DNA from 3 places in the Rhizobium sp. PAMB 3182 genome. Region 2 is predicted to be linked to each of the others. Evidence: predicted binding sites of a transcription regulator. Region 2 holds the regulator's gene; each other region holds the start of a gene.
What was found. Region 2 encodes PhoB, which activates phosphate uptake and scavenging genes when phosphate is short. Its sites were predicted from a motif close to TGTCATNNANCTGTCAT; they were not measured.

Region 1 (9,568 bases), 170 kb from region 2:
CTCGTCGAAGAGGAAGGCCGCCGGCTTGCGCACGATGGCGCGGCCCATGGCGACGCGCTGGCGCTGGCCGCCGGACAAGGCGCGCGGCTTGCGGTCGAGATAGGGCTCCAGCTGCAGCATGCGGGCCGCTTCGGCGACGCGCGCGTCGATCTCGGCCTTCGGCGTGCCGCGGTTTTTCAGACCGTAGGCCAGGTTCTGGTAGACGCTCATATGCGGATAGAGCGCATAGTTCTGGAACACCATGGCGATGTCGCGTTCGGCCGGCTCCATGCGGTTGACGACCTTGCCGCCGATGCTGACGGTGCCGCTGGAAATCGTCTCCAGCCCGGCGACCATGCGCAGAAGCGTGGACTTGCCGCAGCCCGACGGACCGACCAGCACGATGAATTCGCCATCGGCGATCGAGATCGAAACGTTATCCACGGCCTGAACGCCGCCGGTATAAACCTTTCCGACCTTGTCGATTTCGATAGACGCCATTGTTACTTCTCCGTTTCCACGAGGCCTTTTACGAAGAGCCTCTGCATAAAGACGACCACGAGGACCGGCGGCAACATGGCGAGCATGGCCGTCGCCATCACGAGGTTCCACTGCGGCTCTGCGTCGGCGACGTCGGCCATGCGCTTGATGCCCATGACGATGGTGTAATAGCGGGGATCGGTCGTCACCATCAGCGGCCAGAGATACTGGTTCCAGCCATAGATGAAGAGGATGACGAAGAGCGCCGCCATGTTCGTGCGCGAGAGCGGCACGAGGATATCCCTGAAGAATTTCATCGGACCGGCTCCGTCGATACGGGCCGCCTCGAGCAGTTCGTCCGGGACCGTCAGGAAGAACTGGCGGAACAGGAAGGTCGCGGTCGCCGAGGCAATCAACGGGATCGACAGACCGGCATAGCTGTCCAGCATGTGCAGGCTGGCGATGACCTGGAAGGTCGGCACGATGCGAACCTCGACCGGCAGCATGAGCGTGATGAAGATGATCCAGAAGCAGAACTGCCGGAAGGGAAAGCGGAAATAGACGATGGCGAAGGCCGACAGGATGGAAATGACAATCTTGCCGACGGCGATCGACAGCGCCATGATCAGGCTGTTGACCATCATGGGGCCGACGGGCGGCGCGCCGGAGGATGCCATGCCGCTGGTCAGCATGGTCTTGTAATTTTCCCACCCATGGCCCCCTGGCGTCAGCGGGATCAGCCCCGACAGGAAGTCGGTCGGTCCATGCGTCGACGCGATGAAGGCAATATAGACCGGCAGGGCGACGGTGGCCACGCCGATCAGGAGCACGATGTGCGACAGGATCTTGAGACCGGGTCTGTTTTCAACCATCCGCTCTCTCCTCAGTACTGTACGCGCCGCTCGACGAAGCGGAACTGGATGAAAGTCAGAAGGATGACGATGCCCATGAGCACGACCGACTGGGCTGCGGACGAGCCCATGTTGAGGCCGATGAAGCCGTCGTTGAACACCTTGTAGACGAGAATGTTGGTCGCCTGCGCCGGGCCGCCCTTGGTGGTGGCGTGGATGACGGCGAAGGTATCGAACATGGTGTAGACGACGTTGACGACGATCAGGAAGAAGGTCGTCGGAGACAGGAGCGGAAAGACCACCGTGAAGAAGCGCTTGACCGGACCGGCACCGTCGATGGCGGCCGCCTCTTTCAGCGACTGCGGGATGGACTGCAGGCCGGCGAGGAAGAACAGGAAATTGTAGGAAATCTGCTTCCAGCTCGCCGCAAGCACGACAAGGATCATGCCGTCGACGCCGGAGAGGCGGTGGTTCCACTGATAGCCGAGCCCCTGCAGCAGATAGGGGGCGATCCCGATCGTCGGATTGAACATGAACCACCAGAGAATGCCGCCGACGGCGGGTGCGACCGCGTAGGGCCAGACGAGCAGCGTGGTATAGGCATTGCGGCTGCGCAGGCGCCCGTCGGCGGCCAGAGCCAGGATCAGCGCCAGGATGATCGACGAGGCGGCCACGCTGACGGAAAAGACGAGCGTCACCTTGAGAGAATTCAGATAATTCGGATCTGCAAAGAGGGCCTTGTAGTTCTGCAGGCCCACGAATGCCGTACTGAGGCCGAACGGATCCTCACGCAGGAACGACTGGCGGATTGCCTGAGCGGCCGGCCAGATGAAGAAGATAAGAGTGATGGCAAGTTGCGGAAGCAAAAGCCAGTACGGCAGTATCTTATTGCCGAATATCGTGCGCTTGGTCTGCATGATGGGCGTCCGACGGTCAGGTATTGCATGGGATGAAGGGCCTGCGGAGGATAGGACATCCGCCGCAGGCCCTGCCTTTCGCTCAGATTGTCGTCAGGGAACCGGGATTACTGGTTCGCTGCGGCAAAATCGGCAATGAGCTTGTTGCCCCGTTCAACGACGGAGTCGAGAGCAGCCTGGGCGTCCTTCTGGCCGGACAACAGGGCTTCGAACTCTTCGTCGATGATGGTGCGAACCTGAACGTAGTTGCCGAAACGCAGACCCTTGGAGTTTTCGGTCGGCTCATTCAGGGTGATCTGCTTGAGAGCCACTTCGGCGCCGGGGTTCTTGTCATAGAAGCCCTGCTTCTTGGTGTAGTCATAAGCAGCCTGGGTGATCGGCAGGTAGCCGGAGAACTGGTGCCAGTCGGACTGGACTTCCGGCGAGGACAGGTAGTGGAAGAAGTCCGCCACGCCCTTGTATTCTTCCTGGTCGTGACCCTGCAGCACCCACAGCGTTGCGCCGCCGATGATGGAGTTCTGCGGAGCGCCCTGGACGTCGGAGTAGTACGGCAGCATGCCGACGCCGACTTCGAAGTCCTTGGCGTTGTTGACGACGGCTGCGCGGGCTGCCGACGAGTTCATGTACATGGCGCATTCCTGCGAATAGAACTTCGGCGGAGCGTCATCGCCGCCGACCGGGCCACCGTACTGGAAGAGGCCTTCGTCCTGCCACTTCTTCAGGTTCGCCCAGTGGCGCGCCTGCGTGGGGCCATTGAAGGTCAGCTGCGAGTCGACCGAGCCGAAACCGTTCTGGTTCGTGCCGATCTGCAGGTTGTGCCAGGCGGAAAAGTTCTCAAGCTGAACCCAGGAGATCCAGCCGGTGGTGAAACCGCACTTGGCCGCGCCGGATTCCATGATCTTCTTGGAATAGGCTTCCATGTCTTCCCAGGTCTTCGGCGGGGTTTCCGGATCGAGGCCGGCCTTCTTGAAGACGTCCTTGTTGTAGTAAAGGACCGGGGTGGACGAGTTGAACGGCATGGACAGCATGTTGCCGTCGGTATCGGAGTAGTAGCCGACGACGGCCGAGATGAAGCCCTTCGGATCGAATTCGGTGCCGGTGTCGGCCATCAGCTTGTAGACCGGGTAGACGGCGCCCTTGGCCGCCATCATCGTCGCGGTACCGACTTCGAAGACCTGCACGATATCGGGCTGCTGCTTGGCGCGGAAAGCGGCGATCGCGGCGGTCATCGTTTCGGGATACGAACCCTTGTAGGTCGGGATAACTTCAAAGTTGTCCTGCGACTTGTTGTAGTTCGCGACGATTTCTTCGAGTTTCTTGCCGTTCTCGCCACCCATGGCATGCCACCAGGTGATCTGCGTCTTGGCATAGGATGCGGAGGCCGTCAGGCTGAGCGCCAGGGCGGCAAAAGCGATTTTCTTTATCATGGTGTTCCTCTCCTCCTCAGAAGAGTTGAGACATTAAAGACGTTGGGTGGGCCGTCAAGCTTGAATTTTCACTTTGACGTTCGTTCAGCGACCGGACGGTTTCGCTTTACTTTCGGTTCTCTAGCCACATCGAATGAACGGCAGGTGACAATCGGATGACAGTTTCATGACGGCGCGACGCGGGCACCGGAACCGTCAGAATGCGTCGCGCAGATGCCGCGGCAAATGCCAGGGAACGACGGCGACAATGTCGTATCGCCAGGAAAGCCGGGCGTAATCCGGCTGGCGGGAAAGCCAGATCTCGCTTGCGGACCGGATGCGGCGCTGGGTGGAATAACCGACCGCGTCGATGGCAGCGTTGTCTCCGGCCCGCGCCTTCACCTCGACGAAGGCGACAAGATCGCCCCGGCGGGCAATGATGTCGATCTCTCCAACCTTCGTTCGATAGCGAACCGAAAGAATGCGGTAGCCCCTGAACATCAGAAAGACGGCGGCGATATATTCCGACAGCAGCCCGCGGCGATAGGCCTTGCGCTTGCGGGAGCTGCCGTCGCCGTCGGCCATTCGTCAGCCTTTCAGCGCCATCAGGCGATCGTAGAGCTCCTTGCGCGGCAGGCCGGTGCGCTTTGCCGCCTCGGAAGCGGCCTTGCCGGCCGGCAGCGTGCTTGCGAGCTCTCTTAGTATATTGTCGACGTCGGCTGCCTCGGGTGGCGCGGCCTCTTCCGGCGGGCCGATGACGAGCACGATCTCGCCCTTGACCGACTGCCCTTCATATTGCGCGGCGAGATCAGCAAGCGAGCCGCGGCGGAATTCCTCGAACGTCTTGGTCAGTTCTCGGCAGACGGCGGCCGGTCGCGGCCCAAGCACATCGGACGCGGCAGTAAGCGTGGCGGCAATCCGGTGCGGCGATTCAAAGAAGATCAACGTCGCCGGCACGGCGGCGAGTTCGGCGAGACGGTCGCGCCTGGCCTTGTCCTTCGACGGCAGGAAGCCCGCAAACAGGAAGGCGTCGTTCGGCAGGCCGGAACCGAGAAGTGCTGCCAAAGGCGCGGAGGCGCCCGGAATGGGGACGACGCGATAGCCGGCCTCGATTGCCTGCAGCGCCAGCCGGTAGCCCGGATCGGAGACGAGCGGGGTTCCAGCGTCGGAGACGAGCGCGACCGAGCGCCCCTCCTCCAGCGCCTGCAAGAGCTTCGGCCCGGCCTCGGCGGCGTTGTGCTCGTGATAGGCGTAAGGGCGGCCGCGAATGCCGAAACGATCGAGCAGCACGCGGCTGACGCGGGTGTCCTCGCAGGCAAGCACATCGGCACCGGCAAGCGTTTCCAGCGCCCGAAGGGTAATGTCGCCGAGATTGCCGATCGGGGTCGCCACCAGATAGAGCGCCGGCTCCAGCGGGCGCGCCGGCACCACGACATTGTTCAGACGGTAGCCACGAAGGCCTTCGGCGGGACTTTCATTCATCGATATTCATTCCGTACTTTACCCATACCGAGGCCACACTCGGCGCCGCGGTGCGTCGGACCGTTATGCGGCAAGGCCGCTCAGCCCGCAAGCTCCGGGGATAAGACAGGCTGCGCGACGACAAAGCCCTTGCAATGCAACGGTAACATCTGCCATTTTGCGCCTCCACGCCCGCCGGCCCGGTCCCGGCACAGTCCATGGAAATACCGCCATCCGTCCGGATGGTCCTATCGAAAGCGGCAGAGTCACAATGCGTATTACGATCGAGCGGTCCAATCTCTTGAAATCGCTGAACCACGTGCATCGCGTGGTCGAGCGCCGCAATACGATACCGATCCTGTCGAACGTGCTGCTGAAGGCCGACGGCGCCAGCCTGGAGATGAAGGCAACCGACCTCGATCTCGAGATCACCGAGGCGACGCCGGCCAATATCGAACAGGCCGGTGCGACCACGGTTCCCGCCCACCTGCTCTACGACATCGTCCGCAAGCTGCCGGACGGGGCCGAAGTGCTGCTCGCCACCAACACGGACGGCACGGCGATGACGGTTGCCTCGGGCCGCTCGAAGTTCTCGCTGCAGTGCCTGCCGCAGTCGGACTTCCCGGACCTGACCGCCGGCACGTTCAGCCACACCTTCCGCCTGAAGGCGAACGACCTGAAGATGCTGATCGACCGCACGCAGTTCGCCATTTCGACGGAAGAAACCCGCTATTATCTCAACGGCATCTTCTTCCATACGGTCGAAGCCGGCAGCGACCTGAAGCTGCGCGCGGTAGCGACCGACGGTCACCGTCTCGCCCGCGCCGACGTCGATGCGCCGTCCGGCTCGGAGGGCATGCCCGGCATCATCATCCCGCGCAAGACGGTTGGCGAACTGCAGAAGCTCGTCGACAATCCCGACGTCGTCGTCACCGTCGAAGTGTCGGATGCGAAGATCCGCCTGACCATCGGCTCGATCATCATGACGTCGAAGCTGATCGACGGCACCTTCCCGGATTACCAGCGCGTGATCCCGACCGGCAACGACAAGGAAATGACCGTCGACTGCCAGACCTTCGCGCAGGCGGTCGACCGCGTGTCGACGATCTCGTCCGAGCGCGGCCGGGCGGTGAAGCTGTCGCTCTCCGACGGCCAGCTTCTGCTGACGGTCAACAATCCGGACTCCGGCAGCGCGACCGACGAAATCGCCGCCGGCTACGAGAACGACCCGCTCGAGATCGGCTTCAATGCCAAGTATCTGCTCGACATTACCGGCCAACTGTCCGGCTCCGAGGCGATCTTCCTGTTCGCCGACGCCGGCTCGCCGACGCTCATTCGCGACACCGCCGGCGACGACGCGCTGTATGTCCTGATGCCTATGCGCGTTTGACGCTGCCTCGGTCTCGCTAAAGCCGCAATTCCCGGCAATTCAGGCACGAAGAAACAGGCAGCACAAATTTGCTGCAAAACTGACGATGACGCTTATATAAATCAGACTGCGACATTTTTTGTAACGATAACGACGGGAAGAGGAGAGGACGCCATGGCGATCCGCCTGAAGCAAAAGCTGGAGAAGAAATTCGATGCGGAGATCCGCTTCTTCAAAGGCATGATGCAGGGGCCGAAGCAGGTGGGCGCGATTGTCCCGACCTCCTCCGTAACCGCCCGCAAGATGGCAAGCGTCGTCAATACCGGCTCCGGCCTGCCAGTCCTGGAACTCGGCCCCGGAACGGGGGTCATCACCAAGGCGATCCTCGAAAAGGGTGTGAAGCCCGAAGACCTCTACGCCATCGAGTATTCCTCGGATTTCTACCGGCATCTCGTCGAGCAGTTCCAGGGCGTCAACTTCATCCATGGTGACGCCTTCGATCTCGACCGGACGCTCGGCGAGAAGAAGGACCTCATCTTCGACTGCGTGATTTCCGCCGTGCCGCTCCTGTATTTTCCGATGCACGCCCGCGTCAGCTTCCTTGAGAGCCTGCTCACCCGAATTCCGCCCGGCCGCCCGGTCGTTCAGATCACCTATGGCCCGGTGTCGCCGGTCGTCGCCTGTCCCGACCGCTACCAGATCCAGCATTTCGACTTCATCGTCCGCAACATTCCGCCGGCGCAGCTCTGGATCTACCGCAAGGCCTGACCCCTCCCCTTCCACGCCACATTTTCCCTTGCCCTCGACGGCGTCCCGTGCGACTTGGAGCCGGCTGAAATCGGACGAGGGATCGAATGATGAGTGCACGCGACAGGCTGATCGTCGGGCTGGATGTTCCAACCGTTGCGGAGGCGGAGAAGATCGTCTCGCAGATCGGCGACGACATTTCCTTCTACAAGATCGGCTATCAGCTGGTGTTCGCCGGCGGGCTTGAATTTGCCCGCGAACTTGCCGAAAGCGGCAAGAAGATCTTCCTCGACATGAAGCTCCTCGACATCGACAACACCGTGGCGCACGGGGTCGAGAACATCGCCAAGATGGGCATGAGCATGCTGACGCTGCATGCCTATCCGAAGGCGATGAAGGCCGCCGTCGAAGCCGCGAAGGGCTCCGGGCTCTGCCTGCTCGGTGTCACCGTACTGACCTCCATGGATGACGGCGATCTTGCCGATGCCGGATATGCGACGGACGCGAAGAGCCTCGTCGCCAGACGGGCGGAACAGGCGCGCGCGGTCGGCATGGGCGGCATCGTCTGCTCGGCCGAAGAGGCGACCGCCGTCCGCGGCATCCTCGGCCCCGACATGGCCGTGGTCACGCCGGGCATTCGCCCCGCCGGCGCCGACAAGGGCGACCAGAAGCGGGTGATGACGCCGGGCGAAGCCATTCACGCCGGCTCGAGCCACCTGGTCGTCGCGCGCCCCATCGTGAAGGCGGACGATCCGAAGGCCGCGGCGCGGGCGATCCTCGACGAGATGCATGCCGCGCTCTGGCCGGCGAACAACTGACATCGACAGCAACAAAACCAGACAGGGAGAGAAAGATGGCCAAGGGATACTGGATCGCACACATGGATGTGCGGGACCCGGAAAACTACAAGCAGTATGTAGCTGCCGCGAAACCGGCGTTCGAACGTTTCGGCGCGAATTTCCTGGCTCGTGGCGGCGAAGTGATCGAGTGCGAAGGCAAGCCGCGCGCCCGCAACGTCATCATCGAGTTTCCGTCGCTGCAGGCGGCACGTGACTGCTACAATTCGCCCGAATACCAGGAAGCCATCAAGATCCGCCAGAAATACGCGGATGGAGAACTGATGCTGGTCGAGGGCGTCTGAGCAGCGAGCAGGCTTCGCAATTGCAACAAAAGACTGCAAAAGCGCTTTCCATGCGGCGAGTTGGCACTTCACCTCGAATGCCAATTCGGCTAGAGACGAAATGAGCTCACTGAAAGACGCCTATTCATTGCCGAGGAGCATGCCATGACTCTTGCCAACCTTCCTCCACTCGTCACCGTGTTCGGAGGGTCCGGTTTCGTGGGACGCCATGTGGTGCGCGCGCTTGCCAAGCGCGGCTACCGGATCCGCGTCGCGGTCCGCCGCCCGGATCTCGCCTGGTTCCTGCAGCCCGCCGGCAATGTCGGGCAGATTTCCTTCGTGCAGGCGAACCTGCGCTACCGCGCCTCGATCGATGCCGCCGTCGCGGGTGCGGACCATGTCGTCAACTGCGTCGGCATCCTGTTCGAAAGCGGCCGCCAGACTTTTGATGCCGTCCAGGAATTCGGCGCCAGGGCCGTGGCGGAAGCCGCTCGCAATGCCAATGCCAGCCTGACCCACATCTCGGCGATCGGCGCCGACGCATCAGCTGAATCCACCTATGCCAGCACCAAGGGCAAGGCGGAGGCCGCCGTTCTGTCGATCAAGCCGGACGCCGTCATCCTGCGCCCGTCGATCGTGTTCGGCCCGGAAGACGACTTCTTCAACAAGTTCGCCAACATGGCCCGCTTCATGCCCTTCCTGCCGCTGATCGGCGGCGGCAAGACGAAGTTCCAGCCGGTCTATGTGGAAGACGTGGCAGAAGCCGTCGCCCGCTCCGTTGACGGCAAGGTCGCCAAGGGCAAGATCTACGAGCTCGGCGGTCCGCAGGTGCTGACCTTCAAGCAGTGTCTGGAAACCACGCTGGCGGTCATCTTCCGCAAGCGTCCGCTCGTTTCCATCCCCTTCGGCATTGCATCGATGATCGGCAGCATCGCCTCGATGATCCCGTTCATCGCGCCGCCGCTGACCCCCGACCAGGTGACGCTCCTGAAGAGCGACAATCTCGTTTCCCCGGAAGCCGAGGCGGAAGGCCGGACGCTGAAGGGCATCGGCATCACGCCCGTGATCCTGCAGTCGGTCCTGCCGTCCTACCTCGTGCGCTACCGTCAGCACGGACAGTATACCAACAGCGGCAAGGCTGCCTGATCCCATGATTCAAACGCTGCTGCCGCCCGACCTTCATCCGGCGGCAGCAGCCGTTCTCGTCATCGTCAGTTTCTTCACCTCCGCGCTGACCG
Region 2 (9,568 bases):
GACCCGCACCCTCAACTGACAGAGTTTAACAGCCGCGCCTCCGGTCGGGAGGACTATCCGGCATTCGCATGGCTGGCAGGCTGGTGCCCACGGGCTGCCAGCGTGCGGGTGGCGACGACGACCGCAATTAGCGTCACGACATAGACCAGGACCTGGAACTCGCTCGGCTGCTGGGAGTAGCCGAACATGGTGTGCATCAGACGGCCCGGAATGCTGCCTTCCTCGAGAAGCCAGGACGTGTCCCACGCGGTCGCGGACAGCCAGTCGATCTTGCCGGCGCGTTCCAGATAGGCTGCCGACTGCGACGCCATGCTGGCGGCGAGGAAGGTGATGAGAACGCTCGTCACCGAGAACAGGTGACGCATCGGAATCTTCACGAGGCCGAAATAGGTGAGCGCCGAGACGCCGGCTCCGAGAACGAGGCCGAGTGCCGATCCGAGCGCCAGCGACGACCAGCTGTCGCCTCCGGCGAGGATGATGCCGTACATGAAGAGCGCGATTTCGGCGCCTTCGCGCAGGACAGCGATGCCGACGACCAGCGCAAGCGCTGCCAGCGAACGCTGCCCGTCGCTGACCGCCTTGCCGGTGGCGGCGAGATCGGCGGCGAGTTCACGCCCGTGATGCGCCATCCAGAGATTGTGCCAGATCAGCATGACGGCGGCGATCGCCAGGATGCCGGCGTTGAAGAGCTCCTGCCCGAAGCCATCCGCCCATTCGGAGACGACGCCGGCAAATGCGGCCAGCACCACGCTTCCGGCGATGCCTCCGGCAACACCGGCGGCGATCCACCAGCGGCTGCCGGCAACCAACCGGGTTGCGGCCAGCACGATGCCGACGATCAGGCCGGCTTCAAAAATCTCGCGGAAAACAATGACCAGTGCGCCCAGCATGCCTCTTCCTCCGTCACATTATTCGACGACGACGTGGCCGACATACTGTTTGGGATGGAAGTCGTCGAAGAAGTCGTAGGTGCCAGGCTCCTGCGCCCGCACGTTCACCACGATGTCATGGCCGCTTTCGACGATCTTTTCAAAACCGAGCGCGCCCGACTCCAGCTCAACCGGCAACTCCGTCTTGTTGTGGAGCTTGATGCGGAACGGTTCGCCTGCCTTCGCGCTGATCTGCTGAGGGCTGAAGCTCTCGCTGCTCAAGGTGATCTCGTAGGTCTTGACGTCAGCGGCTGTCGCGGCGCTAAAGGCCGTACCGGCCAGAATGGCAATGGCGGCCACGGCGATGGTCATGCGTTCCTTCATCGGGTCAACTCCGGATCGTTGGCGATGGCCGGCAGGTTGCCGGGCCATCAGATTTGCTGCAGCCTTAATATCATGAGATCATTTATCAAGAAATATTATGTCGCAGGCAGCGCATCTCCGGCCGGCGCGGCCCGACGTTCTCGGCCAAGAAAGCCCGAAGCAGCAGCGGACCGGCCTTATTCGATCACCTCGTTGGCGTCGAACACATAGGTCGTCGAACAAAACTCGCAGGTGACCGCGATCTTGCCGTCTTCCTCGCTCGCCAGGATCTCCTCTGCCGAGAAGCCCTTCAGCACGCCGCCGATCTTCTCGCGCGAACAGGAGCAGCGATCGAATACCGGCTGGGGTTCGAAGACCCGCACGCCGCGTTCGTGGAACAGCCGGAACAGCAGCCGCTCCGAGCCTACCTGCGGATCGGTCAATTCGTCCGCATCGATCGTTTCGGCGAGCGTGCGGGCCTCCATCCAGGCATCGTCTTCGAACATCGGCAAGGCATTGTCGTCGCCATCACCACCCGGAAGATCCGGCTGGCGCATGCGCTCCGGCGCTTCGGGCAGGAACTGAACGATGAGGCCGCCGGCCCGCCAGGTATGCCGGGCCTTGCCGTCCTCGTCACGATCGTAGAGCTCGGCCGCGGCAAGCCGCATATGCGTCGGGATCTGTTCCGACTGGCGGAAATAGGTGCCGGCGATTTCCTCCAGCGACGCGCCGTCGAGCGCGACGATGCCCTGATAGGGCTGGCTGAAGCGACCCTGGTCGATGGTGAAGGCGAGGACGCCCGTGCCAAGCAGCTGCTCGGGCTCGGCCATGCCTTCGCTGATGGCAAGCTCAAGGGCCTCCTCGTCGAAGCGGGCATAGGCGCGCATGCTGTCGGGCGTCGAAAAATCGGCAACGAGCAGGTCGACCGGACCGTCGCTTTTCGTCTGGACGGTGAACTTGCCTTCAAACTTCAGCGACGTGCCGATGAGCACGGTGAGCGTGATGACTTCCGCCAGAAGCCGGGCAACCGGCACGGGGTAGTCATGGCGGCCCAGAATGGCGTCGAGCATCGGGCCGAGCTGGACGGCGCGACCGCGAACGTCGAGCCCTTCCACCTGGAAAGGCACGACGTGATCATCACCGGCGAATCCGAATTCGCCGAGCTTGGTGGTTTCTTCCGCCATGGCGGATACTCCTTAAGTTTCGGCGCGCGAAACGAGGCGGCGCCGTATCAGATGGCCCCGAGGCACCAGGCCAGAATGGACTTCTGCGCATGCAGGCGGTTTTCCGCCTCATCAAAGACAACAGACTGCGGTCCGTCGATCACGTCGTCGGTCACTTCCTCGCCGCGATGCGCCGGCAGGCAATGCATGAACAACGCATCGTCCTTCGCCCGGCCCATCAGCTGCTTGTTGACCTGGAAGGGCTGGAAAATGTTGTGGCCGCGCGCCTTGTGCTCCTGGTTCATCGAGACCCAGGTGTCGGTGACGACGCAGTCGGCCCCCGACACGGCCTTCTCGGCGTCGTGGCAGAGCATGATTTCAGCGCCTTCATTGCGCGCCCAGTTCAGGAACTTGTCGTGCGGCTCGGATCCCAGCGGCACGGCCATGTTCATGCGGTAGCCGAAGCGGGCCGCACCTTCCACGAAGGAATGCAGCACGTTGTTGCCGTCGCCGGTCCAGGCGATGGTCTTGCCGGCGACCGGCCCCTTGTGCTCCTCGAAGGTGAGCAGGTCGGCCATGATCTGGCAGGGATGCGTGTCGTCCGTCAGGCCGTTGATCACCGGCACCGTCGCATGCTCGGCAAGCTCGAGCAGGCGCTTGTGGTCGGTGGTGCGGATCATGATGGCGTCGACATAGCGCGACAGCACCTTGGCCGTGTCGCCGATCGTCTCGGCGCGGCCGAGCTGCATTTCGGTTCCCGACAGGAAGAGCGTCTCGCCGCCGAGCTGGCGCATGCCGACATCGAAGGAGACGCGCGTGCGAGTGGACGGCTTTTCGAAGATCATCGCCAGCATCTTGCCGGCAAGCGGCTTGTCAGCCGTTCCGTCCTTCGTCGCCACCTTGCGCGTGCGTGCGTCGTTCAGAATACCCCTGAGTTCCTCCGAGGAGACCGCGGAAAGATCGAGAAAATGCTTGGGAGCTGCCATGATAACCTGTCAGAATTCGCTTGGCCGCCTCAGGCGGACTTCTTGATATGAGCGGAATGAAGCGCCTCGGCGGCACGCTCGATGCGCGCCAGTCCTTCGCGGGCTTCTTCCGCGCTGACGATAAGCGGCGGCAGCAGGCGCACGACGTTGTCGCCCGCAAGCACGCCGAGAACATGCTGCTCGCGCATTGCAGCAAGCAGCTCCGCGGACGGGATCTTTGCCTTGATGCCAAGCATCAGGCCTTCGCCGCGGAAATCCTCGATGACATCGGGATAGCGATCCTTCAGGGAAGCGAGCCCCTGGCGGAAGACGAGTGCCACGTCGCGCACATGCTCCAGGAAGCCATCGGCGAGGATGACGTCCAGGACGGCATTGCCGACGGCCATGGCCAGCGGGTTGCCGCCATAGGTCGAGCCATGCGTGCCCGCGACCATGCCTGACGCGGCTTCCGCCGTCGCAAGGCAGGCGCCGAACGGAAAGCCGCCGCCGATACCCTTGGCGATCGCCATGATGTCCGGCGTGATGCCGGCCCACTCGTAGGCGAAGAGCTTGCCGGTGCGGCCGACGCCGGTCTGCACCTCGTCAAAAATCAGCAGCAGGTCGTGCTCGTCGCAGATAGCGCGCAAAGCCTGCAGGAATTCCTTGGACGCCGGCCGGACACCGCCCTCGCCCTGTACGGGCTCGACGAGAATGGCCGCGGTCGCGTCCGTGATCGCGGCCTTGACGGCATCGAGATCGCCGAAAGGAACCTGGTCGAAGCCGGGCGCCTTCGGGCCAAAGCCTTCGAGATATTTCGCGTTACCGCCAGCCGCGATCGTGCCGAGCGTACGGCCGTGGAACGCGCCCTCGAAGGTGATGATATGGAACTTGTCCGGATGTCCGTTGGCATACTGGTAGCGCCGGGCCGTCTTGATCGCGCATTCCAGCGCCTCGGCGCCCGAATTGGTGAAGAACACCTTGTCCGCGAAGGTCGCGGCGGAGAGGCGCGCGGCCATCTTTTCCTGGCCGGGGTTCTCGTAGACGTTCGACAGGTGCCAGACCTTGCCGGCCTGCGTCGTCAGCGCCTCGACCAGATGCGGATGCGCATGGCCAAGCGAATTCACGGCAACGCCGGCGGCGAAGTCGATATAGCGCTGGCCGTCCTCGGTGACGAGCCAGATCCCCTCGCCTCGCTCGAAGCGCAGAGGTGCTCTTGCATAGGTATCGTAGAGCGGACCGTTCTGAGCCATGGCGCTGACCTTTCCTGGGCTTTGTTGGCTGGGCACAAATAAAAAAGACCGCCTTTTGGGCGGTTGCCGCACTATCATCATATAGGTCGCCGATGTCAACAAATCACCTGTAAAATCAGGCGATCGCGGCGCCCGCATCAAATTCGAAGGATGGCCTCGCATCCATCGCCAGGCAAAAAAGTGAAAAGAAGCAAGTTGGGGAAAACTGCGAAATCGAATCACGATGATTCCGGCGACTCTTGTCACGGAGTCAGGCTGGCACTAGGTTAAACGTGCATTAAGAATTTGCGCTTGGCGGAAAAAAGTCACCCGGCAGTACAAGAGGCGTACTCCGTCCCGGAGGAATTCGGGACACGGTGAAGGATTCTGCCATGCATTGGACTGCAGGCGGAGAAGACCCAATGAATTGGACAGACGAACGCGTTGAAAAGCTTAAGAAATTGTGGGCGGATGGGCTGAGCGCCAGCCAGATCGCCGCACAACTCGGTGGCGTCAGCCGCAATGCCGTCATCGGCAAGGTTCACCGTCTCAATCTTCCCGGACGGGCCAAGTCCGGCGGCGCATCCTCGGCAGCGCGCACGGTCAAGAGAGCCGTCACCGCCCCGAAGGCTCCGAACTACGCGGCCCGCGTCACGACCCGCACCGTCACCCGTACGGCCGGCGCCACGGCACTGAAGGAAGAGGTCGAGATCAACGCGATCCAGGAACTCCGATACGTTCCTGCCTCGAACGTCGTCGTGCCGATCTCCCGCCGCTTGGCCCTGACCGAACTGACCGAGCGCACCTGCAAATGGCCGGTCGGCGATCCGCTGCAGGACGACTTCCACTTCTGCGGCTGCGAGTCCCCGGACACATCTCCCTACTGCAACTATCACGCCCGCCTCGCCTACCAGCCGACCAGCAGCGACCGTCGTCGCGCGGCGGCCGCGAACTGATTGCTGCGGCGTCAATCGACTGATCATGATGAACGGGCCTTCGGGGCCCGTTTTTCGTTTCCGCATCCGCACTTCGGCCAAATGAAAAACCCCGCCGGCAATGGGCGGGGCTTTAAATTTCCGGAGCGCGGACTGGTCGAAGCTCAGACTTCCATGGAATAGCCGGCACCGCGAACGGTGCGGATGACGTCCTGCATGTTGGAGAAGTTCAGCGCCTTGCGCAGACGTCCGACGTGCACGTCGACCGTGCGCTCGTCGACATAGATATCGTGGCCCCAGACCCCATCCAGCAGCTGCGAGCGCGAGAACACGCGGCCCGGAGAGGCCATCAGGAACTCCAGAAGCCGGAACTCGGTCGGGCCGAGGCGGACCTCGCGGCTCTTGCGGTGGACGCGATGCGTTTCCCGGTCGAGCTCGATGTCGCCGCAGCGAAGGACGGCGGAGAGAACTTCCGGATGCGCGCGCCGCAGCATGGCGCGGACGCGGGCCATCAGTTCAGGCATCGAGAACGGCTTGACGACATAGTCGTCGGCGCCGGTCGAAAGACCGCGGACGCGTTCGCTTTCCTCGCCACGTGCCGTCAGCATGATGATCGGCAGGCGCTCCGTTTCCGGGCGCATGCGCAGGCGACGGCAAAGCTCGATGCCGGGAACGCCCGGCAGCATCCAGTCGAGAAGCAGAAGGTCGGGCACGCGCTCCTTGAGGCGTATTTCCGCCTCGTCGCCGCGCATGATCGCCTCGACCTCGTAGCCCTCGGATTCCAGATTGTAGCGAAGAAGCTCGCTCAGAGCTTCCTCGTCTTCAACAACCGCTATTTTCGGGACCATTCACGGTTCTCCAACTTATCGAGCCGTCACTCGGACGTCACGCCCATGGTGGACGTGTTGTCGTCCTTCGGACGCTCGCCTTCCGGCTGGCTGCCGGTCGTCATGTAGTAGATCGTTTCGGCGATGTTCGTCGCGTGATCGCCGATGCGCTCGATGTTCTTGGCGCAGAAGAGAAGATGCGTGCAGGTGGTGATGTTGCGCGGATCTTCCATCATGTAGGTCAAGAGTTCGCGAAACAGCGAGGTGTGGATCGCATCAATCTCCTCGTCGCGGTCGCGGATCGACTTGGCCTTTTCCGCCGAGCGGCTGGTATAGACGTCAAGCACTTCCTTGAGCTGCACCGAGGCAAGCTCGGACAGATGCTCGAGACCGCGGGCGAGCTTGCGCGGAACACCCGTGCCCTGCACGGCGATGACGCGCTTGCCGATGTTCTTCGCCAGGTCGCCGACGCGCTCGAGGTCGGCCGCGATGCGGATCGAACCCATGATTTCGCGCAGGTCGGCCGCAACCGGCTGACGACGGGCGATCGTGACGACGGCGGCGTCGCCGATTTCGCGCTCGCCAACGTCGAGGACGACGTCGTCGGAGATCAGCTTCTGGGCAAGTGCCAGGTCGCCGGTGACCAGCGCCTGCACGGATTCGCTGACCATCTGCTCGGCGAGACCACCCATTTCGGAGATCCGGCGCTGCAGGAACTTCAATTCATCGTCGTAGGCCGACATGAGATGCTGTTGTGTCGAGGGCATTTTGGTGTTCCCTGATATCTTGAGGCAGGCTTCAGCGCGGCTGCGGCTCAGCCGAAGCGACCGGTGACGTAGTCCTGCGTGCGGCTTTCCTTCGGAGACGTGAAGATCTTCGCGGTCTCGTCGAATTCAACCAGCTCGCCGAGATACATGAAGGCGGTCTGGCGCGAGACGCGGGCAGCCTGCTGCATGTTGTGCGTGACGATGACGATGGTGTAGTCGGCGCGCAACTCGTCGATCAGTTCCTCGATCTTGGCGGTCGAGAGCGGGTCGAGAGCGGAGGCCGGTTCGTCGAGCAGGATGATCTCCGGCTTGACGGCAACGGTGCGGGCGATGCAGAGGCGCTGCTGCTGGCCGCCGGACAGGCTGAGGCCGCTGGCATGCAGCTTATCCTTCACCTCGTTCCACAGGGCGGCGCGGGTCAGGGCAGCTTCCACCCGTTCGTCCATCTCGCTCTTGTTGAGATTCTCGTACAGGCGGATGCCGAAGGAGATGTTCTCGTAGATCGACATCGGGAACGGGGTCGGCTTCTGGAACACCATGCCGACCTTGGTGCGCAGCAGGTTCAGGTCCTTCGACTTGTCGAGAATGTTCTCGCCGTCGATCAGCACTTCGCCCTCGGCGCGCTGCTTCGGATAAAGCTCGTAGATCCGGTTCAGGACGCGCAGCAGGGTCGACTTGCCACAGCCCGACGGACCGATGAAGGCCGTGACGCTGCGCTCCGGCAGGGACAGGCTGATGTCCTTCAGGGCCTTGCTGTTGCCATAGTAGAAGTTGAGATTCTTGATCTCGATCTTCGTCTTTTCGGCGGCCTTCTGTGGCGCGACTTTGTCTAGGGAAAGCATCTGGCTCATCTGTCCTCTCTGCGTCCGGTCAGGCTACGGGAAATTACGCTCAAACCCAAGACGGTCATGGTTATGATCAATGCGCCGGTCCAGGCCAATTGCTGCCATTCTTCATAGGGGCTGAGGGCAAACTGGAAGATCGTCACCGGCAGGCTCGCCATCGGAGCATTAAGGTTGGAACTCCAGAACTGGTTGTTGAGCGCGGTAAATAGAAGCGGCGCGGTTTCGCCGGAGATGCGGGCGACGGCGAGCAGGATGCCCGTGACGATGCCCGACGAAGCGGCGCGGTAGGCGACCGAGCGGATGACGATCCAGCGCGGTGCGCCGATCGCCGTACCGGCTTCACGCAGCGCGTTCGGCACGAGGCTCAGCATGTCCTCCGTCGTGCGCAGCACCACCGGGATGACCAGGACGGCGAGCGCGAAGGATCCGGCCAGCGCCGAGAAGTGGCCCATCGGGCGCACCACGATCTCATAGATGAACAGGCCGACGACAATCGAGGGTGCCGACAGCAGGATGTCGTTGATGAAGCGCACGACCATGGTCAGCTTGCTGAAGCGGCCGTACTCGGCCATGTAGGTGCCGGCCAGGATGCCGATCGGCGTGCCGACGAACATCGCGATGATGGTCACGATCAAGCTGCCGACGATGGCGTTCAGAAGACCGCCCTCCTCACCCGGAGGCGGGGTCATTTCGGTGAAGACCTGCAGGTTCAGACCGGCGGCGCCCTTGTAGACCAGCGCGCCGAGAATGAGCGCAAGCCAGATGATGCCGATGCCGGCGGCGACGACGCAGAGCGTCATCATCACGGTATTCTTGATCTTGCGACGGGGATAGATCGAGGACATCGGTCAGGCTCCCTTCTTGCTCTCGATGCGCATCAGCATGTAGCGCGCGATGGCAAGGATGATGAAGGTAATGATGAAGAGGATCAGGCCGAGAGCGATCAGCGAGGACGTGTACATTTCGCCGTCCGCTTCGGTGAATTCGTTGGCGATCGTCGCCGAAATGGTCGTGCCCGGCGCGAAGAGCGAGGCGCTGATGCGGTGGGCGTTGCCGATGACGAAGGTGACGGCCATGGTTTCGCCCAGAGCGCGGCCGAGGCCGAGCATGACGCCGCCCATGATGCCGACGCGGGTGTAGGGAACGACGACGTTCTTCATCACTTCCCAGGTGGTGCAGCCGATGCCGTAGGCGGATTCCTTCAGCACCGAGGGCACCGTGTCGAACACATCCTTGGTGATCGACGAGATGAACGGCAGGACCATGATCGCCAGGATCAGCGAGGAGGTCAGCAGGCCGATGCCGTAGGGCGGGCCGGCGAAAAGGCTCGAGAGGATCGGCACGTCGTGGAAAAGATCGATGACAAAGGGCTGAACCTTCGTCTGGATGAACGGTGCAAAAACGAACAGGCCCCAGATACCGTAGATGATCGACGGAATGCCGGCGAGCAGCTCGATGGCGATGCCGATCGGTCGGCGCAGCGGACGCGGGCAGAGCTCGGTCAGGAAGATGGCGATGCCGATGCCGATCGGCACGGCGATCAGGATGGCGATCGCGGAAGTGACGATCGTGCCGTAGATCGGAGCAGCGGCGCCGAAGTTTTCC
Region 3 (9,568 bases), 1.2 Mb from region 2:
TCCTCGATCCTGGCGCTCTTGACCGAGGCCGCATACTGGCGGCCCTTCGGACCGGTGTCGAAGACGGCGGTGGTGCCGTCCATCGGCTTGAACGACCAGTTGTCGTCCGCCGACGGGTTGATGGTGCCCTGTTCTATGATGTAGCGCACGACCACGTCGCGGTTGGTGTCCGGACCGACGAAGATGACCTTGCTGTCGTTGATGTCCGGGAAATTGCCGCCGCCGCCGGCACGGTAATTGTTGGTGGCGACGACGAACTTCTTGTCCGGATCGATCGGCTTGCCGTCGAACTTGAGGTCGACGATGCGGCCGGCACCGTCTGACACCTTCTTGCCGTCCTTGTCGAACATCGCCGGCTGCGACAGGTCGATCTGGTAGGTAACACCGTCGATGACGTCGAAATTGTAGGACGGGAAATCCGGGTTGAGCAGCGGCGCGTCTTTCGCACCCGGTTCGACCTGGTTGAACATGCCGGCCGACATTTCCAGCCAGTTCTTGACCTCCGCGCCGGTGATCAGCACGGCGCGCACGGTGTTCGGATAGAGATAGAGGTCGGCGACGTTCTTGATGGCGATGTCGCCGGCAGGGACATCGGTGTAGTAGTCCGCGCCGCCGCGGCCGCCGGCCTTGAACGGGGCTGCCGCCGAGAGCACCGGATAGTCCTTGTATTCCGTGTCCTTCAGCATGTCCTTGATGTACCAAGTCTGGGCGATCGAGACGATCTGCACCGACGGATCGTCGGCGACCAGCGCGAAGTAGGAGTAGAGCGGCGCCGACGTCTTGCCGACCGGGGTGCGGACATAGGCGAGCGTTTCCTCATGCTCCTTTTTCACCGCGTCAACGATGCGTTCGTCGCTCTTGACGTCGGCGACGATCTTCCGGTCTTCGGTGCGGTGGTAGATCGGCCGCGCCTCGGTGGTGAAGTCGACGACCTTCCAGGTCTTGCCGTCCTTTTCGAGAAGCAGGTCGATGAGGCCCATATGCGAGCCCCAGAAGCCGCCCATGACGGCGGGCTTGCCCTGCAGCGTGCCGCGCACCGGATCGACGCCGGCCATGCCGTCCCAGGTCTTCGGTCCGGGGAAGACGAGATGCTGGTGGCCGGTAAAGACCGCGTCGATGCCGTCGACGCCGGCGACATAGAGCGAGGCGTTTTCCATGCGCTCGCCGGGGCCGGTCGCATCGATGCCGGAGTGGGAGAGGGCAATCACGATATCGGCGCCTTCCTCGCGCATGGCCGGCACCCAGGCCTTGGCCGCCTCGACGATGTCGCGGGTCTGCGCCTTGCCTTCGAGGTTCTTGGCGTCCCAAACCATGATCTGCGGCGGCACGAAGCCGATGAAGCCGACCTTGACCGGGCTCATCTCGCCGGAGCCGTCCTTGATCTGCTTTTCAAGGATGACATAGGGCTTGAAGAACAGGTCATCGTCCTTCGGGTCGGACGCCAGCTGGCCCTTGGTCAGGTTGGCGCAGACGATCGGGAAATTGGCGCCGTTCAAGACGTTGAACATGAAATCGAGGCCGTAATTGAACTCGTGATTGCCGAGCGTGCCGCAATCATAGCCGAGCATGTTCATGGCCTTCATCACCGGATGCATGTCGCCGGCCTTGATACCCTTCTTGTAGGCCATGAAGTCGCCCATGGGATTGCCCTGCAACAGGTCGCCATTGTCGATCAGCATCGAATTGCCGGCCTCGGCACGGATCCCGTCGATGATCGAGGCGGTGCGGGCAAGACCCATCGTGTCGTTCGGCTTGTCGGCATAATAGTCGTAGGGCAGCAGGTTCACATGGATGTCGGTCGTCTCCATGATGCGCAGATGCGCCTGGTTGGCGGCGGCATGCGCGGCAAACGGATGCAGCATGATGAGGGCCGAACCGGCGGCAAGGCCTCCGAGCAGCGAGCGGCGGGTGAGCGCGGTGGAGGAGAGGAGGTGGGGCATTGTCTGTCTCCCGAAGTCGAGTTCGATGACGTTTGGTCGGGCGCCGAGCCCTCCCGGTGCGGTTGTCGATACGTCTGAATTGATGGCGGGATGATGACAGCGACGGTTTGGGATGGCCAGACGAAAAATTGTCCCTTTGGTAAAATAATTCGTCGCAGGGGAAAGAGCTGGGGCAGGGCGATGCTCGCTTGATTTTCGGTGCGTCCCGACCGGATTCGAGGAGGAAACCCGGCCATTCGGTGAGATCGGGCGTCCTCGCCGAATACGGCGTCACCGCCGATCTCGAGTTGGTCCGCAAAACGAGGTCAAGGATGCCTGCGAGCGGATGCCGAAGAGCGTGAGAAGCATCGGTCTACGACCGATATCGCGAGTGCTTGATCCTATTCGTCGGCCTGCAAGTTTCGGTGCACCAGCAAATCTGGTGGGGTCATTTTTTGCTTTATCATAGGTTGTTGTAAATTATAAAATACACGCTATAGTTAATTTAGTTCGGTGCGCCAGTATAGGGGGTGGTGATGCCTTTCAATTTCAGGGACTGTATTATCTGTGCGAGTATTTGCGGTGCGTTGGCTCCATCTGTGGTTGGGGCTTTGTCGGGATTTACCGGACCGGAGGGCGGCGCGTGGCTGGTCGCGGCTTTCGCAAGCTCCTCCAGCTTCGTGGCTATCTTTGGGCCGAAGATCGCCCTGGGGCTGCTTCTCGTTTTAGTGGGTGTCGTTACCGCCTTGTATGTCGCGACGCCGGCTGATGCCAAGACGGCCTTTATCAATGGCATAAGCGCGCCGGCGCTGATTACGACATTGATTGCCAACGTGCCGGCGAGTGCCTCAACGGACCAGGTGCCCAATGTCGGCGTCGTGAAAGACACTATGGTCACATCGGAGCTCGAATTCCGCGAGCGCGCTGTTCCATTCCGCATCTTCACCGCAGCATATGCCGAGGACGTGGGGACAGGCGTGTCGGGTGGCGCGGGAGTCTCGGTGAACGACGGTAGCCTGCTCAAGGATCAGGTGTTGAAGTTCCAGATCCAAGAAATTCAAGGCGACTGCTCTAGCTGCACGATCGAGTTTTTCGATGCCAGCGGAAAGGCGATCGCCGATTATCCGCTAGGCGACAAGGGCGCGCTTGTGGAAGTTCCCGTGCCCGACGACAGTGGCACCGCAACCATCAGCGGCATCGAGGGGACGAATGCCGGCCAGTTTGATGTCCAGTCGGCGCTGTCCGCTCAAGACAAGGCGGACGGAGCCATCTTTGTCGGCAAGACGCGAAGCTTCGAAAATGACCTTCTGAATACATTCGGCAACAGGGCGGTCCTGCCTTACGATCTGCAGTTGAAGGTCGACCCGAATTCATAAACTGGCCCTCACAGCCCCACGTTCGGCCGCTCGATGATCTCTCTGAGCGCAAAGGACGAGTTGATCTTGACGACGTGGGGCAGGGCGGAGAGCCAGTCGCGGTGGATGCGCTCGTAGTCTTCGAGATCCTTGGCCGCCACCCGCAGGATGTAGTCGTACTCGCCCGACATCAGGTAGCAGACGAGCACGTTGGGACAGCGTTTGACGGCGGCCTCGAACTCGGACAGCGTCTTGGCGAACTGTCCGGAAAGCGAGATGTGGACGATCACCATCATCTTGTAGTCGAGCGCCTTGTGCGACAGGCGGGCGTGATATCCGGAGATCACGCCCGACTTTTCCAGGATGTCGAGGCGCCGCGAACAGGCGGAGGCAGACAGGCCGATGCGCTCCGCAAGCTCGGCATTGGTGATCCGCCCCTCCTTCTGCAGGACGCGCAGGATCGAAACATCGACGGTATCCAGGTCGCTCATTCGCACACTCTTCGATTTCTCTCGCTTCCACGCAATTTTCGTCGAAAAATGTGTTTGCGGCAATAGGACTTTGCAAGGACATTGCCCGGCCGGAATGGTTCACTCGCCGCATCTGACAAGGACGCCGGCGCAAGACCGGCGAAAGAGAGGAACCAAGATGATCGTAGGCTGTCCCAAAGAAATCAAGAACCACGAGTACCGCGTCGGCCTGACGCCGGGCGCCGTGCGCGAATATGTGGCCCATGGCCACCAGGTGATCGTCGAGACGAAGGCCGGGGCCGGCATCGGCGCGGACGACGCGGCCTATATGGCGGCCGGCGCGAAGATCGCCGCCAGCGCCAGGGACATTTTTGAAAAGGCCGACATGATCGTCAAGGTCAAGGAGCCGCAGCCGTCCGAATGGGCGCAGCTGCGCGAAGGCCAGCTGCTCTACACCTATCTGCACCTTGCGCCCGATCCGGAGCAGACGAAGGGTCTTCTCGAATCCGGCGTCACCGCCATCGCCTATGAGACCGTGACCGACGAGCGCGGCGGCCTGCCGCTGCTGGCACCGATGTCGGAAGTCGCCGGCCGGCTGGCAATCCAGGCCGGCGCCACCTCGCTGCAGAAGGCCAATGGCGGCCTCGGCATCCTGCTCGGCGGCGTGCCCGGGGTGCTGCCGGCGAAAGTCACCGTCATCGGCGGCGGCGTCGTCGGTCTCCATGCCGCCAAGATGGCCGTTGGTCTCGGCGCCGACGTGACGATCCTCGACCGCTCGATCCCGCGCCTGCGCCAGCTCGATGACATCTTCAACGGCCGCATCCACACGCGCTATTCGACCATCGATGCGCTGGAAGAGGAAGTCTTCGCCGCCGATCTCGTCATCGGCGCCGTGCTGATCCCCGGTGCCGCCGCGCCGAAGCTCGTCACCCGCGAAATGCTCTCCGGCATGAAGAAGGGCGCGGTCATCGTCGACGTCGCCATCGACCAGGGTGGATGCTTCGAGACCTCGCATGCCACCACCCACTCCGACCCGACCTACGAGGTCGACGGCGTGGTGCATTACTGCGTCGCCAACATGCCGGGCGCCGTGCCGGTGACGTCGGCCCACGCGCTGAACAACGCCACGCTGCACTACGGCCTGGCGCTGGCTGATCGCGGCCTTGCCGCCATCACCGAGGACAAGCATCTGCGGAACGGCCTCAACGTCCACAAGGGCCGCATCACCAACAAGGCCGTCGCCGAAGCGCTCGGCTACGATCTGGTGCAGCCGGACGCCGCCATCAAGGCTGCATAAGAAAGACGGGCGCAGGCCCGCTGGAAAATCGTCGATGACGACACTGGGTCAGCCGTCTCCCATCCGGCTGGCCCTTTTTTGTTGCCTGATTTTTCAATGGCTTGGGCGAACCAGATATAAAAAGATAGGTTTTAGATATATCGAACATCTTGCAGGCGGGGTGAGATGGGATTATTTACGATATATCGAAAACATATCTTGAAGGAAAAATCATGTTCAAGCACATGCATGACAAGGACCACGACAGGGGCCATGAAAACGGCGAAGGCCATTGCGGACACGGTCGCCATCGCCGGCACCGTGAAGAGTTCATCGCCATGCTGGCCGCCAAGGGCGGGCCTTTCGGCCGCGGCTTCATGGGCGGCAGCCGCGGCGGCCGCGGCTTCGGTGACGATGGCGACGGACCGCGCGGCGGTCGTTTCCTCGGCCAGGGCGACATTCGCACACTGGTGCTGATGCTGATCGAGGACGAGCCGCGCCACGGCTACGAGATCATCAAGCAGATCGAGGAACTGAGTGCCGAGGCCTACGCGCCGAGCCCGGGCGTCATCTACCCGACGCTGACCTTCCTCGAGGAGGCCGGCTATGCCGCGATCACCGAGTCGGAAGGTTCCAAGAAGCGCTATGCCATCACCGAAGAGGGCCGGGCCTATCTCGAGGAGAACCGGGCGCTCGCCACCATGCTGTTCGAGCGGCTGAAGGCGATCGGCGAGAAGGCGAGCCGCATGCGCAAGTGGCGCGACGAGATGCGCGGCGGCCCGGACCTGCCGAAGAGCGTCGAGGCGGCGATGATGAACCTCCGCGAAGTCGTCGCCCGCAAGCTGGAAAAGGATCCGGCAGCCGCCACCGACATCGTTCGCAAGCTGCTGGAGATGGCCGACGGCGTCGAGTGATCAATGACCCCAAAGGCTTGCCGAAACCGCCCGGAGCGATCGTTCGTTCCGGGCGGTTTCGTTTTGTGGGGGGCGACGGCCTATTGCAGCTGTTCGGCAAGAATGTTGCGCACGTCGGTGACGAAGGCGGCTTCGCCGGTCTTCGGCGGCGTCAGGAAGAAATCGACGTCGCGCATGGCCGGCAGGCCGAATTTTTCGCCGACAGCCACGGCACCGGGCGGCACGGCGGAAGCGTTGAGGCAGGTGACGCCGAGCCCTGCCGACAGCGCCAGCTGCGCGCCGGCAATGCCGGAGGCCGAATGCGCCAGATCGAAGGCGATCTCATGTGCCGTCAGTTGTTCGACGACGTGCTGGCGCAAGCGGCATGAGCCCCTGAGCGCGATGACGGGCAGCGGAGCGTTGCCGGGGCGGGCAAATGTTTCGTCGGCAACCCATCGCAACGTTTCGCTGCGAACGGGGCGGCCGATGGGCGCGTCGGGCGAATTGGCTTCCGGAATGCGCATGAAAAGGCCGATATCGACGTCCCCTGGCGCCGTCTCGATGACCGAGCTGCTGACGACGGCGACGTGCAGGCGCAGATCCGGATAGGTGAGCCGGATTTTCTTCAGCGTCGTGGCGATCGTCGCCGGCTCGAAATAGTCGGTGATGGCAAACCGCACCTCGCCGGCAAGGCGCAAGCCTTTCATATCCTGGAATGCCGTGTCGTTCAGCGCCAGGATGCGCCGGGCGTGGCCGAGCAGTCGTTCTCCGGCCGCCGTCAGCTGTGTGCCGGCCTTGCTGCGCAGGAAGAGCGCCGTGCCGCAGGTCTCCTCCAGCTTGCGAATCTGCTCGCTCACCGCCGATTGCGATCGGCATAGCCGGGGTGCGGCGGCCGTCAGGCTGCCGGTATCGGTGACGGTCACGAAGGCATGCAGAAGGTCGAGATCGAAACGGGCCACATCATCCACCAGAATAACCGATGGATGATACCATATATTCCCGCTTTTCAGATGAAAAGGCCGGGGCTAGGCTTTTCTCATCCGAACGACAGAGGTTTGAGCGAAGGAGACCCAAATGCCCGGCATCACACTGACACTATCCGGTGAAAAAGACCCGTCACAAACTGCGCGGCTGGCAGACGAGGTTGCGGAGCTGACCTGCCGCATATTGCGCAAGGAGCTCGAGCGCACGACGGTCATCGTCCGGCACGTGGCCCGCGAGGACTGGTTCATCGTCGGAAAGTCGCTCGCAGCCCTTGACCGCAATGCCTTCCGGCTCGAAGTGGCGATCACCGACGAGACCAATACGCGCGAGGAGAAAGCCGTGTTCCATCGCGAGGCCTTCGCGCTTCTCTCGGAGCGGATCGGCAACCTGCATCCGCATTCCAACATCCACATCATCGACTGCCGCGCGACAGCTTATGGTTACGGCGGCGTCACGCAGGCGGAATACGCCTTCCGGCGCATGGCGGGCGCGTGATGATCGTCGAGATCGTCGCCTACGAGCTGCCGCCCGGCACGGGGCGCGGGCAGAGGCGATGACGCTCTTGCGCCAGTCGGCCGGAAAATGGCTGATGAACAGCGACCTCGTCGGGAAATACTATTTTCTCGATGAGGGGCGCTCCGTCGGTGGCGGTGTCTATCTCTGGCATTCGCGCGCCGATGCCGCCCATTGGCATGGCGAGGCCTACCGCAAGATGGTCGCGTCGTTCTACGGCTCGGCCCCTCGGATCGACATCTTCGACGCCCTGATCCGGGTCGATCCGACAGCGGGCGTGATCGCGGAGCTGTGAGCCTGTCGCGCTTGATCGTCTCGTCAGACTGGACTATGTCTCAAGTGTCGCGAAAAACGATTGGCCATTCTTGCCATCGCGTACACGTCAGCCACGCCTCGCGTGGCTCGGCCAGCGTCTCCCACAAAACCGCCTGACGAGATCAGGTCATTGCAGCCGGCAGCGTCGATCGACGCCGCCTGTCTGCGTTCAAAGGAGCGCAATAATGGAACATGCGATTACAATCATCGGCGCCGGGCTCGGCGGTCTCACACTCGCGAGGGTCCTGCATATCAACGGAATTGCAGCAACCGTCTACGAAGCTGAGGCCTCGGCAAGCGCGAGGCTCCAGGGCGGGTTGCTCGACATGCACGAACACAACGGTCAGATCGCCCTGAAGTCTGCGGGCCTCTTCGATGAGTTCCGTACGCTCATCCGTCCCGGCGAGGATGCCAAACGCGTCGCCGACAAGGATGGCCGTATCCTGCTCGACTTGCAGGGTAGCCGGACCGGCAGCCGTCCGGAAATCGACAGGGGTGACCTCAGGCGCATTCTGCTCGAATCTCTCCCTCCGGAAACGATCAAGTGGGGCCACAAGGTGACGTCCGTAGTGGCGCTCGGCGACGGCCGGCACAAGGTCGACTTTGCCAATGGGGCCAGTGTTGTTTCCGATCTGCTCGTCGGCGCGGATGGCGCGTGGTCGAAGGTCCGGCCGCTCGTATCCGATGCCAGGCCGACCTATACGGGCACATCCTTCGTCGAGACATGTTTGTTCGACGGCGATACACGCCACAAGGCGAGTGCAGATCTCATCGGCGGTGGAACGCTGATGGCGGTTGCTCCGGGAAAGGGCATTCTGGCGCATCGAAATGCGGATGGAACGCTGCAGGCCTATGTGGCGCTGAACAAGCCGGAGAACTGGTTCGACGCGATCGACTTCAGCGACCGGAAAACCGGCCTGGCGCAGATCACCGAAGAGTTCGAAGGGTGGGCTCGGGACCTGACCGTCCTCATCACGAAGAGCGATGCCGATCCCGTGATCCGCCCGATCCATGCGCTGCCCGTCGGGCATCGATGGACGCGTGTGAAAGGCGTGACGTTGCTCGGCGATGCTGCGCACCTGATGTCACCGTTTGCCGGCGAAGGCGCGAACCTGGCGATGTATGACGGCGCACGGCTCGCGGAGGCGCTGGTTACCGCTTCGGGTAACATCGAAGGCGCGCTTGCCGCCTATGAGGCCGAGATGTTCGCTCGAAGCGCCGAAGCGGCCGAAGAGAGCGCGCGTAACCTCGAACAGTTCTTCAGCGATGAAGCACCTCGAAGCGTGGTGGCCCTGTTCAACGGACATTGAGAGGCGGGACAGCTTGCCGCGCTGGGTTTGCGCTCTGCGCGTCAGTCGCTATCACATGGGGTGACCGAGTGATGATCCGTGCTAATGGATGCCCATGCCTTCGATACCGCTGCCATTTGTCATCTGCCTGATTCTTTGCCTCATCCTGGTGCGCATGCTCCGGCAGGCCGATCGCGGGCTGGGGCTCTTTCCGCTGCTCGTTGCGTCCTTCGCCGTGCAGTCGGCGATGTCCGGGTTGAGCTGGAATGTCGGCTGGCATCCCGCGCATCTGATCCAGCCGGTCATCGCCGCATGGCTGCCGGCGCTCTCCTTTGCCGCATTTGGCCAGCTAAGGCGCAACAGCCCTATGAGGTCTTCGGACATGCTGCCGCATCTGGTGCCGGCGGTCGTTACAGCCCTCCTCGTTGCCTTTTGGCGGGCGCCGCTCGACGCTGTGCTCTTTATCATTTACTTCGGATACGGCTTGGCCTTGCTGCGGATTGCGCGGCAGGGGCCGCAAGCATTGTCTGCCGTCCGGATTGCCGACGAGTGGA

Region 1: the regulator PhoB is predicted to act here: its motif matches at 3,810-3,826, upstream of ugpB (sn-glycerol-3-phosphate ABC transporter substrate-binding protein UgpB).
Region 3: the regulator PhoB is predicted to act here: its motif matches at 2,023-2,039, upstream of ACU5AZ_RS01905 (bifunctional 2',3'-cyclic-nucleotide 2'-phosphodiesterase/3'-nucleotidase).

The regions. Positions count from the first base shown of each region.
Region 1 is NZ_CM128607.1:1,699,339-1,708,906, forward strand. It holds gene ACU5AZ_RS08430 (sn-glycerol-3-phosphate import ATP-binding protein UgpC) at 1-480, opposite strand, end outside; gene ugpE (sn-glycerol-3-phosphate ABC transporter permease UgpE) at 483-1,331, opposite strand; gene ugpA (sn-glycerol-3-phosphate ABC transporter permease UgpA) at 1,343-2,227, opposite strand; gene ugpB (sn-glycerol-3-phosphate ABC transporter substrate-binding protein UgpB) at 2,335-3,654, opposite strand; gene ACU5AZ_RS08450 (YraN family protein) at 3,850-4,218, opposite strand; gene rsmI (16S rRNA (cytidine(1402)-2'-O)-methyltransferase) at 4,222-5,115, opposite strand; gene dnaN (DNA polymerase III subunit beta) at 5,366-6,484, shown strand; gene pmtA (phospholipid N-methyltransferase PmtA) at 6,638-7,231, shown strand; gene pyrF (orotidine-5'-phosphate decarboxylase) at 7,321-8,028, shown strand; gene ACU5AZ_RS08475 (DUF1330 domain-containing protein) at 8,064-8,351, shown strand; gene ACU5AZ_RS08480 (complex I NDUFA9 subunit family protein) at 8,496-9,476, shown strand; gene ACU5AZ_RS08485 (sulfite exporter TauE/SafE family protein) at 9,481-9,568, shown strand, end outside.
Region 2 is NZ_CM128607.1:1,531,296-1,540,863, forward strand. It holds gene apaG (Co2+/Mg2+ efflux protein ApaG) at 1-19, shown strand, start outside; gene ACU5AZ_RS07625 (FTR1 family iron permease) at 54-890, opposite strand; gene ACU5AZ_RS07630 (cupredoxin domain-containing protein) at 909-1,253, opposite strand; gene ACU5AZ_RS07635 (Hsp33 family molecular chaperone) at 1,430-2,416, opposite strand; gene argF (ornithine carbamoyltransferase) at 2,464-3,381, opposite strand; gene ACU5AZ_RS07645 (acetylornithine transaminase) at 3,411-4,610, opposite strand; gene ACU5AZ_RS07650 (GcrA family cell cycle regulator) at 5,012-5,545, shown strand; gene phoB (phosphate regulon transcriptional regulator PhoB) at 5,689-6,372, opposite strand; gene phoU (phosphate signaling complex protein PhoU) at 6,399-7,118, opposite strand; gene pstB (phosphate ABC transporter ATP-binding protein PstB) at 7,166-7,969, opposite strand; gene pstA (phosphate ABC transporter permease PstA) at 7,966-8,808, opposite strand; gene pstC (phosphate ABC transporter permease subunit PstC) at 8,812-9,568, opposite strand, start outside.
Region 3 is NZ_CM128607.1:359,241-368,808, reverse strand. It holds gene ACU5AZ_RS01905 (bifunctional 2',3'-cyclic-nucleotide 2'-phosphodiesterase/3'-nucleotidase) at 1-1,940, opposite strand, end outside; gene ACU5AZ_RS01900 (hypothetical protein) at 2,456-3,295, shown strand; gene ACU5AZ_RS01895 (Lrp/AsnC family transcriptional regulator) at 3,304-3,765, opposite strand; gene ald (alanine dehydrogenase) at 3,923-5,041, shown strand; gene ACU5AZ_RS01885 (helix-turn-helix transcriptional regulator) at 5,254-5,934, shown strand; gene ACU5AZ_RS01880 (LysR family transcriptional regulator) at 6,015-6,881, opposite strand; gene ACU5AZ_RS01875 (tautomerase family protein) at 6,988-7,392, shown strand; gene ACU5AZ_RS01870 (hypothetical protein) at 7,451-7,705, shown strand; gene ACU5AZ_RS01865 (FAD-dependent oxidoreductase) at 7,911-9,035, shown strand; gene ACU5AZ_RS01860 (helix-turn-helix domain-containing protein) at 9,250-9,568, shown strand, end outside.